3 regions of the Oscillibacter acetigenes genome follow, and region 2 is predicted to be linked to each of the others. Evidence: a T-box and tRNA genes for the amino acid it is inferred to sense, from the RefSeq annotation. Region 2 holds a T-box; the other regions hold tRNA genes.
The links. A T-box is a leader RNA that pairs with one kind of tRNA and senses whether it is charged. The one in region 2 lies ahead of leuS (leucine--tRNA ligase), so its partner is inferred to be a tRNA-Leu.

Region 1 (4,620 bases), on a different contig from region 2:
CCTGCGGGACGAGGACGGCCGCGGCGTGCTCACCGGCCTGACCCGGGTGGGCGAGATCCAGTCTTACAGCGTCACGGAGGGGGAGCACATCATCCCCCAGGACGGTATGCTTTACTACCGGGGCATCGATTGCCGGGAGCTGGTGAAGGGCTCCGAGGGGCGCCGCTTCGCCTTTGAAGAGACGGCCTATCTGCTGCTCTTCGGCGAACTGCCCACCGCCGCCCAACTGGAGGCATTCTGCCAGCAGCTGGCCTCCTACCGGACGCTGCCCACCAATTTCTTCCGGGACGTGATTATGAAGGCGCCGCCCCGGGATCTGATGAACACCATGCAGCGGGGCATCCTGACGCTGTTCTGCTATGATGACAAGCCCAACGACATCGGGCTGGAGAATGTGCTGCGCCAGTGCCTGCAGCTGATGAGCAATATGCCCGTGCTGGCCATCTACGCCTATCAGGCCTGGCGGTTCAGTCAGGGGGAGAGCCTGTTTATCCACGTGCCCAAGCCGGAGCTGTCCACCGCGGAGAACTTCCTGCGGATGCTGCGGGAGGACTGCAGCTACACCGATCTGGAGGCCCGGACCCTGGACGTGGCCCTGATCCTCCACGCGGACAACGGCGGCGGCAACAACTCCACCTTCACCAACCATGTGGTCACCTCCTCCGGAACAGATACCTATTCTGCCATCGCCGCGTCCATGGCCTCGTTGAAGGGTCCCCGCCACGGCGGCGCCAACAGCAAGGTGATGGCCATGATGGACGACGTGAAGGAGCACGTGCGGGACTGGAATGACGAGGGCTGCGTGGCGGACTATCTCACCAGGATCCTGAACAAGGATGCCTTCGACCGCAGCGGCCTGATCTACGGCCTGGGCCACGCGGTCTATACCAAGACCGACCCCCGGTGCGAGGTGTTCCGGGCCTACGTGAATCACCTGGCGGCGGAAAAGGGCCGGGAGGACGAGCTGGCCCTGTACGCCAATGTGGAGAAGATCGGCAAGCAGCTGCTGATGGAGCGGCAGCACAAGTCTGTGCTCTCCACCAACATCGACTTTTACAGCGGATTTGTCTATGAGATGCTGGGCCTGCCCAAGGAGCTGTATACGCCCCTGTTCGCCGTGGCCCGTATCGCCGGCTGGAGTGCCCACCGGATGGAGGAGCTCTCCGTGGGAGGCAAGCTGATCCGCCCCCGGTATGAGTGTGTGGAGGAGCACCGTCCCTATACGTCCATGGACCGGCGCTGAACAGGTCAGGCGGCCGGGACCGTCTTCGGCGGTCCCGGCCGAATTCCTGGTCCATGGAAATTTTTTCGACTGATCGGGGAAAAACAGTTGACATTTGGATCTCGACTGGCTATAATAATCAAGCAGTCTTTTTTAGGGGACGAACATTTGCGGCTGTGCTGGAACTGGTAGACAGGCCAGCTTGAGGTGCTGGTGTCCGAATCGACGTGTGGGTTCAAATCCCGTCAGCCGCACCATACGGTGTCTCTGAAAAGATAACCGCTCTATGCGCGAGTGGTGGAATTGGCAGACTCGCTAGATTCAGGTTCTAGTGTCCATTACGGACGTGCGGGTTCAAGTCCCGCCTCGCGCACCACGTTCCACCGGAGGGCTCCCTTCCGGTGGAACACCCCAACGGGGAGATACAGGGAGCAAAGTTCATATCGACGCGCGAGTGGTGGAATTGGCAGACTCGCTAGATTCAGGTTCTAGTGTCCATTACGGACGTGCGGGTTCAAGTCCCGCCTCGCGCACCAAAGAGAAAGGGCTTCCTATCCGGAAGTCCTTTCTCTTTGGGCTCCGGCAGCCGAAGGCGGCCTCCGCCCTTCGGTGATTCAAATGCTCGGCGGAAGTGAATTCCGCCTGCGCCGAGGTTTTGCCTGCGGCAAAGCGCCCGTGCGGCGCAAATGCGCCGCCGGCCAGAAGGCCGGTGGGGTGGGTCTCCTATACCTTTTCGAGATTTTAAAATATCGATTTTGACCGTCCCTTCTCAAAAGAGAGACATCTGCGGAAAGTAGATGTCTCTCTTTTTGAATTTTGGATGCTTTTGGCAGGGCACCATCAGCGCCGCGGCAACCTGTACAGCCGCCTCGTAAGCCCGTCATGCGTTTTTGTCCCAGCTGGTGGTTCCCCAAAGAGCAGCCAGGTCCCGTTCGAGCTTCTGCATCTCCGCCTCCAGCTCCTCAGAGACAGGGTACAGGCGGATCGCCCTGAAGATATAAGACATCATCACAGTGAGCAGATGATAGGTGGAGTCGTAAAATGTAAAGGGATGTATTTTGGAGCGGATATCCTGCCCGTGGACAAACGCGCAGGCCCATTGATACGTCTGATAGAGCTCCGTTTCCTGCATGTATTCACAAACATGGGAGAAGTAGATCCGGCCTTTGCCCGGGATCACGGAAACCAGCCACTCGTTTTCGTTGCCCTTTTTGAACCGCCGGATTGTTTCCTCCGGCTCTCGGTTCCATGCGCTGCAAAGTGCATACACAGTTTTGAGTTTTGCCTGCCGCAGCGCCCCATCCTGGCCGGGGAGGCTGCGGATCATCCCGCAGAGAAACCAGTCTTCCAAAAGGCGGGCGCTCTTTTCCTGCTTCAGCACCTTCCCGTAGACACAGCACTCCATCAGAGTCCGCGTCATCGCCGCTGCGGAAAACAGATTCCCGCCCACAAACATGTTGAAGAGCTCGTTGATCAGCTCGCGCATGTGAAGACGCCACTGGAGCAGATAGTTTTGCAGGTCATAGGGCTCTGGGGGCAGCAGCGCATACTCTGCGTCCAGCTCCTGGTAGCGCTTCAAAAAATCCGAGACCTGTTTGAGATAGGCGTATACAGTCGCCTCGGACTGATATTCGGTGTGGCTGAAATTCTCCACATACGGGGCGTCTAGGCTGTGGTCCTTCTCATTTCTGGCGTGGGAAATTTCCAGCCGTTCGGGCACATCATTCCGCTGTGGGTTCTTGTTCCTGTCAGAAATCAGTGGGAAATGAACTTCCGTAAGAAACGGAAGCAGAAATCTCAATCCGAATCCCTTTTGGAGCTCCGCATATCCGCGTCAAACCTGCCCTGCGCATTGCGGTGTCCGTCAATGTCAAGGTACAGGGTTCTCGGCTTTCCCGGCTCCTTCTTTTCCGCGGCGTATACCAAGGACACAAGATCCTTTGCCGCCTTCTCAAAATTTTCCCGCCGCATAACACGGTGGTATAGCGCAACGCCTGCCTGATCCATGTGATCCCTCCTGTTCCGATTTTAAGAATCACAAGCTCCAGGGCCCAAGCGCAGGCCCTGGAGCTTGTGACCGTCATTCCCACTCGATCGTAGCGGGCGGCTTGGACGTGATATCGTACACAATCCGGTTGATATGGGGCACTTCGTTGACAATCCGCACGCTGATCCGGTCCAGCACCTCGTAGGGAATACGGGTCCAGTCGGCGGTCATGAAGTCTGTGGTGGTGACAGAGCGGAGAGCCAGAGTGTAGTCATAGGTCCGGCCGTCACCCATAACGCCCACGGAACGCATGTTGGTGAGCACCGCGAAATACTGGTTCATGGTGCCCTCCAGATGGGCCTTAGCGATCTCGTCCCGGAAAATGAAGTCTGCCAGGCGCAGAGTGTCCAGTTTGTCCTTCGTCACCTCGCCGATGACCCGGATGGCAAGGCCCGGGCCCGGGAAAGGCTGGCGCATGACCAGATACTCCGGCAGGCCCAGCTCCCGACCAAGCTGACGGACCTCGTCCTTGAAGAGCATCCGCAGGGGTTCGATGATCTCCTTGAAGTCCACATAGTCCGGCAGGCCGCCCACGTTGTGGTGGCTCTTGATGACGGCGGCGTCGCCGGTGCCGGACTCGATCACATCGGGATAGATGGTGCCCTGGACCAGGTAATCCACCTGGCCGATCTTTTTGGCCTCCGCCTCAAAGACACGGATGAATTCCTCCCCGATGATCTTCCGCTTGCGCTCCGGCTCGCTGACGCCGGAGAGTTTGGAGAGGAACAGCTCCTCCGCGTTGGCCCGGACGAAGTTGATGTCCCACTTTTTGAAGGCCTCCTCCACCTCGTCGCCCTCGTTCAGGCGCATGAGGCCGTGGTCCACAAACACGCAGGTCAGCTGGCTGCCTACGGCCTCGGCTACCAGGGCTGCCGCCACGGAGGAGTCCACGCCGCCGGACAGGGCCAGCAGCACCTTGCCGTCCCCCACCTTCTCCCGGATCTGGCGGATGGCAGTCTCCTTGTAGTCGCCCATGGTCCAGTCGCCCGCTGCGCCGCAGACCTCATACAGGAAGTTGCGGATCATGTCGGTGCCATGCTCCGTATGATTGACCTCCGGGTGGTACTGGACGCCGTAGAAGCCGCGGCTCTCATCGCAGATGGCCACATTGGGGCAGGCGTCGGAGTGGGCCACCAGAGCGAAGCCCTCCGGCACCTTCTCCATGTAGTCCCCGTGACTCATCCAGGTGATGCCCTGGGCGGGAAGGCCCTTGAAGAGCTTGCAGGCCGAATCGAAATACGTCTCGGTCTTGCCGTACTCCCGGGCGGAGTCGTCCTGGGCCTCGGTAACCCGGCCGCCCAGGTTATGGGCCATCAGCTGACAGCCGTAGCAGATGCCCAGGATGGGCACG
Region 2 (4,620 bases):
ACAGCTCCTCGGTGATGTGGGGGGCGAAGGGGTTCAGCAGCAGGAGCAGATACTTCAGGTCGCCCCGGGTGCAGCCGTTGGCGTTCAGCTCGTTCACCATGGTCATCATGGCGGCGATGGCGGTGTTCATCTTCAGACTGTCCACATCCTCTGTGACCTTCTTGATGGTCTTGTGGATGACGGCCTCGTTGGCGGGGGTCACATCATAGCTGTCGGAGGCGCTCTCCGCCAGATTCCACACCCGGTCCAGGAACCGCTTGGAGCCCTTCACCGCGTCGTTGGACCAGGTTGCGGCCTTCTCAAAGTCGCCGATGAACATGATATAGAGGCGCATGGTGTCGGCGCCGTACTGGTCCACGATGTCGTTGGGGTTCACCACGTTGCCCCGGGACTTGGACATCTTCTCGCCGCCCTCGCCCAGGATCATGCCGTGGCTTGTGCGCTTGGCATAGGGCTCCTTGGTGGGCACGGCGCCGATGTCATACAGGAACTTGTGCCAGAACCGGGAGTACAGCAGATGCAGGGTGGTGTGCTCCATGCCGCCGTTGTACCAGTCCACGGGAGACCAGTAGTCCAAGGCCTCCTTGGAGGCGAATGCCTTGTCGTTGTGGGGATCCATATACCGCAGGAAGTACCAGCTGGAGCCAGCCCACTGGGGCATGGTGTCGGTCTCCCGCTGGGCGGGGCCGCCGCACTTGGGGCAGGTGGTGTTCACCCAGTCAGTCATCTTGCTGAGGGGGCTCTCGCCGGTGTCGGTGACCTCATAGGAGTCCACCTCCGGCAGCAGCAGGGGCAGCTGCTCCTCCGGCAGGGGGACCCAGCCGCACTTGGGGCAGTTCACCAGGGGGATGGGCTCGCCCCAATAACGCTGGCGGCTGAACACCCAGTCCCGGAGCTTGAAGTTGGTCTTGGGACGGCCGATGCCCTGCTCCGTCACCCACTTCTTCATGGTGGGAATTGCCTCTTTCACGGTGAGGCCGTCCAGGAAGCCGGAGTTCACCATGATGCCGGTGTCGTCCTTCAGGGTGAAGGCCTCCTTGGTGATGTCTCCGCCCTGGACCACCTCCACGATGGGCAGGCCGAACTTGGTGGCGAACTCCCAGTCACGCTGGTCGTGGCCCGGCACGCCCATGACGATGCCGGTGCCGTAGCCCATCAGCACGTAGTCGGAGACGAACAGGGGCACGTGCTTGCCGCTGGCGGGGTTGACGGCCTCGATGCCCTCCAGCCGGACGCCGGTCTTCTCCTTGTTCAGCTCGCCCCGCTCAAAGTCGGACTTGCGGGCGGCCTCCTCGATATAGGCGGCCACAGCATCCCAGTTCTGGATCTGGTCCTTCCACTGCTGGAGATAGGGATGCTCCGGGGAGATGACCATATAGGTCACGCCGAACAGCGTGTCGCACCGGGTAGTGTAGACCGTCAGCTTGTCGCCGTTGGTGGCGGTGAAGTCCACCTCCGTGCCCTCGGACCGGCCGATCCAATTCTTCTGCTGGATCTTCACCCGCTCGATGAAGTCCAGGTCGTCCAGGTCGTCGATGAGCCGGTCGGCGTACTTGGTGATGGCCAGCATCCACTGGCTCTTCTCCTTGCGGATGACCTGGCCGCCGCAGCGTTCGCACACACCGTCCACGACCTCCTCATTGGCCAGGACGATCTTGCAGCTGGTGCACCAGTTGACGGGCATGGAAGCCTTGTAGGCCAGCCCCTTCTTGAACATCTGCAGGAAGATCCACTGGGTCCACTTGTAGTAGCTGGGGTCGGTGGTGTTCACCTCCCGGTCCCAGTCGAAGGAGTAGCCCAGCATGTGGAGCTGCTTGCGGAAGTTCTCGATGTTGTCGTGGGTCACCTTGGCGGGGTGGATGTGGTGCTGAACGGCGTAGTTCTCTGTGGGCAGGCCGAAGGCGTCATAGCCGATGGGGAACAGGACGTTGTAGCCCTGCATCCGCTTCTTCCGGCAGATGATGTCCATGGCGGTGAAGGGCCGTGCGTGGCCCACGTGGAGCCCCTGGCCGGAGGGATAGGGGAACTCGATCAGGCCGAAGAACTTCTCCCGAGTCTTGTCCCCCGTGACGGCGGTGAAGGGCTTCTCCTCCAGCCACTTCTGCTGCCACTTTTTCTCAATGCTGGCAAAATCGTATTTCATATCCTTCTCCTCATTCCTGTGAATGGATTTCTCTGTTCGATTTATTTTTGCCGCGGCGCGCCCCCGGGCGGCCTCTCTTGCTTCTACGGGGCAATTCACCTTCTGTACGTGGCAAAAATACTTTGACCCAACCGCCTTGGGTTGTGTCGCCAGTGACTGATGCCGCTGGTGAAGGCACTCTGCTGCGCAGCCGTTGGCGGCTCTGCCGCCTGACGGATGCGGTGTGCCCCCTGCGGGCAAGGAGATGTCAATCCCCTCTTTAAGCTGTAAAAGCGCCCCCGACCTTACGGTCAGGGGCGTAAAAGCTACGCGGTACCACCCTGGTTTCGCCAGCCGTTGCCGGATGGCGCTCAACGGCCCGGAGGGCCTCGGCCAGTAACGGGGCCTGCCGTCCCACCCTACTATGTCCGTTCAGGCGGGAGACTCCGGGAACAGTCATCCGCGAAGGTCCCCCACCGGCTCGCAGCAACCGCCGGCTCTCTGAAGGCGGGACATTTCGCCTTTCTTCCCATCAATGTCGTTAACGGGTCTATTTTATGTGGCTTTGCGCGTTTTGTCAAGAGGTAAGCGGGAAAAGCGCTTTACAATCCAGTCGACATCTTGTTTTTGCCCGTCCTGCTCTGTATAATGGGGAAAATCCAACGTATGGCAGCAGAAAAAACTCTGGCAATTTTGGGGGGAGGCGAAACCGTGAAGGGCACCCTGATAAACACGCCCACATTGGAAACCGGGCGTTTGATCTTGAGGAAATTCACAGAGCGCGATCTGGAATGGCTGTTTCTGATTCTCCATGACAAGGAAGTCAATCAATTCCTGCCCTGGTATCCGATAGACAGCATAGAAGAAGCCAAGAAATTCTATGAAGAAAGATACGCTTCAAAATATGTCCAGCCGCAGGCATACGCTTACGCGATCTGCTTGAAAACGGACGATCATCCCATCGGCTACATAAAAGTGGATATGGAGGAACATCACGATTTCGGATATGGGCTTCGCAGGGAATTCTGGCATCAGGGACTTGTCACAGAAGCGGGCAAAGCGGTGATCGCCCAAGTGAAAAAGGACGGCCTGCCTTATATCACAGCAACGCATGACCGAAACAACCCAAGAAGCGGCGGCGTTATGCGGAACGTTGGAATGAAGTACCAATATTCTTACGAAGAACAGTGGCAGCCCAAGAATTTTCTGGTTACATTTCGGATGTACCAACTGAATCTTGATGGGAATACAGATCGGGTTTACAAAAAATATTGGGACCAATCTGCTGCCCATTTTATAGAACCGAACGTGTGAACAGATGGATATTGGAGAAAAGTTGGGCGCCGAGGCAGCCGGACTTGTTAAAACCGAAGTGCTTGGTGCATGGACCTGCCTCACAGGAAGCAGGCCCATTTTCATACAGGCGCGCCCAATGCGCCCTCACACTTCGCAGGGAAGGCTTTTCGCCCCCTGACTTATATCGCTGCCCCTTGATTCCGATTGTTTCATACTCCCCCGCCGGTCGCCTGATGCAGCAGCTCCTCCGCTGGCACACCGAAGAGCTTCGCCAGGGCCAGCAGGTTGGAGGTGCTGGGGTCCGCCGTGCCGGTCTCCCATTTGCTGACCGCCTGCCGGCTGACCCCCAGGGCCTCCGCCACGAACTCCTGGGTCATCTGGCAGCGCATCCGGTGGGCCTTGAGGACCTCTCCCAAGGTGCGGCGGGTCTCCGCTTTTTCCCTGCGGGCCTCCCCGCCCCGCAGGTACTTCCGCAGGGCCCGGATCAGCAGGATCAGCAGATAAATGAGCCCTGCCCAGATGGCCAGAAACAGGAGCAGCAGCGGGAGCATGATAATGGAACTGAATGCCATTGCAGTTGCCTCCTTTTGTTTTGGTGGTCTCAGCATACCCGGGGCGGGCGGTTGCGTCCACCAGCTATCGCGCAACTCTGGGTTGATAAGCAGAAAAAAGCTCCGGCGGTCAGCGCCGTCGGAGCTGATGTTTCCCCTTTTCACCGGACACGGCGCCCCACAAAATCTTCGTTTTGCGTGGCACCACATTGGACTCAAATGGGCAGGCAGAGCCTGCCCATTTCATATTTTTGCCTGCGGCAAAACGCTTGGACACGCCACTTGGCGCGAAGGGCGATCAATTCTCCGTCAGCACACCGGAGAGATCCACCGGCTTGCCGTCGTGCCAAAGCCGCTCCAGCGAATAGAACTCCCGGGCCTCGGCGGAGAACACGTGGACCACCACACAGCCGTAGTCCAGCAGGACCCAGGTGCCGTCCCGGTAGCCCTCCCGGCGGAGAGGATCCTCCCCCGCCTGCTCCTTCATGGCCTTCTCCACTGCGCCGCACAGGGCGTTGATCTGGGTGTTGGAATTGCCGGTGGCAATGACGAAATAGTCCGCCAGGGTGGTCTGCTCCGTGATCTCGATGGCGGCGATGTCGCCGCCCTTTTTCTCGTCCAGGGCTTTGGCCGCAGTCAGGGCCATCTCTT
Region 3 (4,620 bases), on a different contig from region 2:
CCAGCTGGACGCGGCCATGAACAATTACAGCCTGATCCTCCTGCTGGAGTACCGGGGGACCCGGATCCTACTCCCCGGCGACACCAACTACATGGGCTATGGAGGGCTGGACCCCGCCTCCCTGCGGGCCGACCTCTTCAAGGTGGGCCACCACGGCCAGCGGGACGGTATTTCTGCAGAACAGATCCAGGCCATCGCTCCCCGGGCGGTGGTGTGCTGCGCATCCAGCGACCGCCGCTACAACAGCGCCGATCCGGCCATCCTGCAGATGATGGCGGACAGCGGCGCACGGCTGTACTTTTCCGACTGCCCGCCCGGTCCGGACGGCGCAGTCCCGCCCCCCCATCAGGCCCTGACGTTCACAGTAGGCGCCGGCGGCGCAATGGAGGGCACATACCTGTCCATCCCGGATTGAGTCCCCGGTCAAATACGACATATCCGTCCGCTCCGGCACTCCACATTCTGCCGGGAGCGGGACGAAAAAAGGAGGAGAACCCCGCCTGGCTCGCGGTGCGGCAGCGTGGAGACCTGCCACAGAGGCGGACCGGCCCCGGCCGGCCGTGAGGGAACAGCTGCGGAGGCGCTGTTTCCAGAGCCTGATATCATGGCAGAAGTTATTCTGAAAAACATCAAGAAGGTCTATCCCCACCAGGAACCCGCCAAGAAGAAAAAGGGCTCTGAGGAGAAGAAGACGAACCTCCAGATTACGGATGAGGGCGTGCTGGCAGTGCAGGAGTTCAGCCTGAACATTGCGGACAAGGAGTTCATCGTGCTGGTAGGCCCCTCCGGCTGCGGCAAGTCCACTACCCTGCGGATGGTCGCCGGCCTGGAGGAGATCAGCGGCGGCGAACTGTATATCGACGGCAAGCTGATGAACGATGTGGCACCCAAGGACCGGGATATCGCCATGGTGTTCCAGAACTACGCTCTGTACCCCCACATGACTGTGCGGGAGAACATGGCCTTCCCCCTGAAGCTGAAGAAGTACCCCAAGGAGGAGATCCGCAAGCGGGTGGATCAGGCGGCGGAGGTTCTGGGCATCACGGAGTATCTGGACCGCAAGCCCAAGGCCCTCTCCGGCGGCCAGCGCCAGCGGGTGGCCATTGGCCGGGCCATCGTGCGGGAGCCCAAGGTCCTGCTGATGGACGAGCCGCTCTCCAACCTGGACGCCAAGCTGCGCAACCAGATGCGGGCGGAGATCATCAAGCTGCGCCAGCGGATCGACACCACGTTCATCTACGTGACCCACGACCAGACAGAGGCCATGACACTGGGCGACCGGATCGTCATCATGAAGGACGGCGTCATCCAGCAGATCGGCACGCCCCAGGAGGTGTTCGACCATCCCACGAACCTGTTCGTGGCGGGCTTTATCGGCACGCCCCAGATGAACTTCTTTGATGCGGAGCTGGTGAAGGAAGACGGCCGCTATGCGGTGGTTCTGGAGAACGCCCGGGTGGAACTCTCCGAAGCCAAGCAGGCGAACCTGGCCCGGAAGCAGGTCCAGCCCGGCCCCATCACGCTGGGCGTCCGGCCGGAGCACATCTCCCTGGCCGGGGATGCGTCCCAGGCGGTGCGGGGCACTGTGGACGTGGCGGAGATGATGGGCTCTGCGGTCCATCTCCACGTGGACGCCTGCGGGCGGGACACCATCGTCATCCTCCAGACCATGGATCTCCAGGGGGCGGGGCATCCGATTCCCGCCACCGGCAGCGCCCTGCCGTTCACCTTCGGCGGGAACGTGGCCCATGTCTTCGACCGGGAGACCGGCCGGAATTTGGAGGTCTGATCCGCCGCCCTGCCGTGCCGGATGCACCACGGTCAAACTCTGCTGTAAAAGGAGACGCGCTTTTCAGCGCGTCTCCTTTTTTTAGTTTCAATCAGGGCGCGGCCAGCGGCACGGCAGTGGCTGCGGGACCGTGGAAGCACAGAAGGGGACCGGCTGTTTGGAGCCGTTCTCTGGCCGCCGAACGTCAAAAACCGGCGGCCTCTGGATATCGTTCTTTTTGGGCGGGAACGGTTCGGTCAAAATCCACATTTTCAGCACCGCCCTTCCAGTCGGCACGGGCGGCGGGCAGGTGTTTTCCCGGAAAGCGGATGCCTAGCGCAATGCAAATTCATTCACCCGCGTATTTTAGAGCATCGGAGGGCGGAGCCATCCCTCCGGACAGCGAAACCCGTCAAAAGGGACATCCCAAAAAGATGCCCCTTTTGATGGCAGGGCCGGTTGGAGTCGATATTACCTCGTGAGTAAGATAAAATCGCCGCAAAGCGGCGGACCCAAACCGAAGCCCAGTGAAGTTGGTTCAGTTTGGAATCGAAAAGCAGCAGAACGAGCGCACGATAAGCTCTGCAATGAAATGAAAAAGCTCACCGCAAGCGATATGACGCTTGCGGCGAGCTGGTGCGGGTAACAGGACTTGAACCTGCACGGTTGCCCAATGGAACCTAAATCCATCGTGTCTGCCAATTCCACCATACCCGCAGAGATGATGCTGGGATAGTTGCAGTATATCACATCTCTTCCTCTTGAACAATAGGAAAATCTACGATACAATGAAATGCAGTCTGTTCAAAACCATTGAAAAGAGGAAGCGTACCATGATGACCCCACGCGTTGCTGCCATTCATGACATGTCCGGCTTCGGCCGGTGTTCTCTCACTGTGGCCATTCCTATTCTCTCCGCCATGGGGGTCCAGTGCTGCCCCCTGCCCACGGCATTTCTCTCCACCCATACCGGCGGGTTCGAGGGGTTCACCTTTCTGGACATGACCGACGAAATGTCCAAGGTGGCGGACCACTGGGCCAGCTTGGGCCTGACATTCCAGGCTGTATACAGCGGCTTCCTGGGCAGTGAGCGGCAGATCGGCGTGGTGGAGAACTTTATCTGCCGGTTCCGGGGACCGGACACCGTGGTGGTGGTGGACCCGGTGATGGGGGACTACGGCCGGGTCTACCAGACCTACACCGCCGCCATGTGCAGCGGCATGGCCCGGCTGGCGGAGCTGGCGGACGTCATCACCCCCAACCTGACGGAGGCAGCGCTGCTGCTGGGCCAGCCCTATGAGACGCTGCCCGCCGGCGAGGCGGGCCTCCGGGAGATCACGGAGCGGCTGAGCCTGGGAGGGCGGCGGTCTGTGGTGCTGACGGGCGCCTCTCTGGCCCCCGGCCGGACCGGCGCCGTCTGCTTCGACGCCCGCACCGGGAAGACGGAGGCCGTTCAGACCGCCTATGTAGCCCATGAGTTCCACGGCACCGGGGACGTGTTCTCCAGCGTCCTCACCGGGGCCCTGGTGCGGGGGGAGTCCCTCTCCTCCGCCGCCGGAGAGGCGGCGGCGTTCGTCCGTGCCTGCGCGGAGCGGACCGCGGCGGAAGACCTGCCTATGCGGGAGGGCGTGGATTTTGAACCCCTGCTGGGTCTGCTGATTCCCGGAAAGGAGACCGTATGACCGAATTCCCCTCTCTGCGGCGGCTGAACGTATCCTATACGCTGGTCCACGTGGTCTACTGGGCCATGTTTGCCATCTTCGCGGGCTACCAGACCTCTCTGCTGCTGGGGCGGGGCTTTACCAGCGGGGAGGCGGGGATCTTTGCCTCCATTCGCTGCTTTGCCGGCATTTTGGCTCAGCCGTTGCTGGGAGGCTGGGCGGACCGCCACCCGGAGGTGCCGATCAAACGCCTGCTGAACGCCTGTCTGGTGCTGGCCCTGGGGGTGAATGTGGTATTCTACACCACCCGCCCCGGCTTCTGGGGCACCGCCCTGATCTTCCTGACCCTGGGCATTCTGGAGCTGAACGCCTATCCTCTGCTGGACTCCATGGCGGTGCAGTTCATCGCCGCCGGGGTGGACATGTCGTACAGCCTCAGCCGTGGGCTGGGGTCTCTGTCCTATGCCCTGGCCTGCGTTGCGTGCGGCCAGCAGGCGGTGCGCTTCGGAACAGAAAGCCTGCTGCTGACCCACATGGCGCTGCTGGTGCTGATGATCGCGGTGGTGGCCCTGTACCCTGCCTTTCCCAAAGATGCCTTGCAGGCCCAAGGCGGGGGAGAGCGGCCCCACTCCATATTGTACATTCTGAAAAGCAGCCGCCCCTTCACCCTGACGCTGGTGAGCCTGTTCTTCACCCTGGCGGCCATTATGCCCATCGTCAGCTTCATGGTGAACCTCGTCTCAGACCGGGGCGGCGACGAGGGGCACCTGGGTCTGGCACTGTTTCTGATGGGGGCGTCGGAGCTGCCCGCGGCGCTGCTGTTCACGCCGCTGTTCCGCCGCTTCGGCGCGGCGGGGACCCTGCGGATGTCCATCTGCTTCATGGCGGTGAAGCCCCTGCTGTTCCTGCTGGCCCCCGGCCTCTCCGGACTCCTGCTGGTGCAGCCCGTCCAGCTGCTGGGGTACGGGCTGTTCACCCCCGCCTCGGTCTACTACGCCAACGCAAACGTCTCCCCGGTGGACCAGGTGAAGGGCCAGTCCATTATGATGATCGCCTCCAACGGCCTGGGGGCCATGTTCGGCAACTTCCTGGCGGGGTACGCCATCGACTGGGGCGGCGCCGACGCCATGCTGGGGATGTGCCTGGTCTTCGGCGTCATCGGCGTGCTGTTCATGCTGGCGGCAGGGCGGA

Region 1: it encodes a tRNA-Leu, which carries the amino acid that the T-box ahead of leuS (leucine--tRNA ligase) is inferred to sense. The anticodon was not compared.
Region 3: it encodes a tRNA-Leu, which carries the amino acid that the T-box ahead of leuS (leucine--tRNA ligase) is inferred to sense. The anticodon was not compared.

What each region holds. Positions count from the first base shown of each region.
Region 1 covers NZ_JAOQKG010000009.1:56,177-60,796, forward strand. The annotation lists gene OCV80_RS16320 (citrate/2-methylcitrate synthase) at 1-1,243, shown strand, start outside; tRNA gene OCV80_RS16325 (tRNA-Leu) at 1,393-1,479, shown strand; tRNA gene OCV80_RS16330 (tRNA-Leu) at 1,511-1,598, shown strand; tRNA gene OCV80_RS16335 (tRNA-Leu) at 1,671-1,758, shown strand; gene OCV80_RS16340 (DUF5677 domain-containing protein) at 2,103-2,942, opposite strand; gene guaA (glutamine-hydrolyzing GMP synthase) at 3,303-4,620, opposite strand, start outside.
Region 2 covers NZ_JAOQKG010000004.1:119,174-123,793, reverse strand. The annotation lists gene leuS (leucine--tRNA ligase) at 1-2,143, opposite strand, end outside; T-box leader at 2,433-2,667, opposite strand; gene OCV80_RS09385 (GNAT family N-acetyltransferase) at 2,849-3,436, shown strand; gene OCV80_RS09380 (helix-turn-helix transcriptional regulator) at 3,628-3,990, opposite strand; gene rsfS (ribosome silencing factor) at 4,268-4,620, opposite strand, start outside.
Region 3 covers NZ_JAOQKG010000006.1:263,701-268,320, reverse strand. The annotation lists gene OCV80_RS13610 (ComEC/Rec2 family competence protein) at 1-415, shown strand, start outside; gene OCV80_RS13605 (ABC transporter ATP-binding protein) at 605-1,789, shown strand; tRNA gene OCV80_RS13600 (tRNA-Leu) at 2,403-2,485, opposite strand; gene OCV80_RS13595 (pyridoxamine kinase) at 2,602-3,450, shown strand; gene OCV80_RS13590 (MFS transporter) at 3,447-4,620, shown strand, end outside.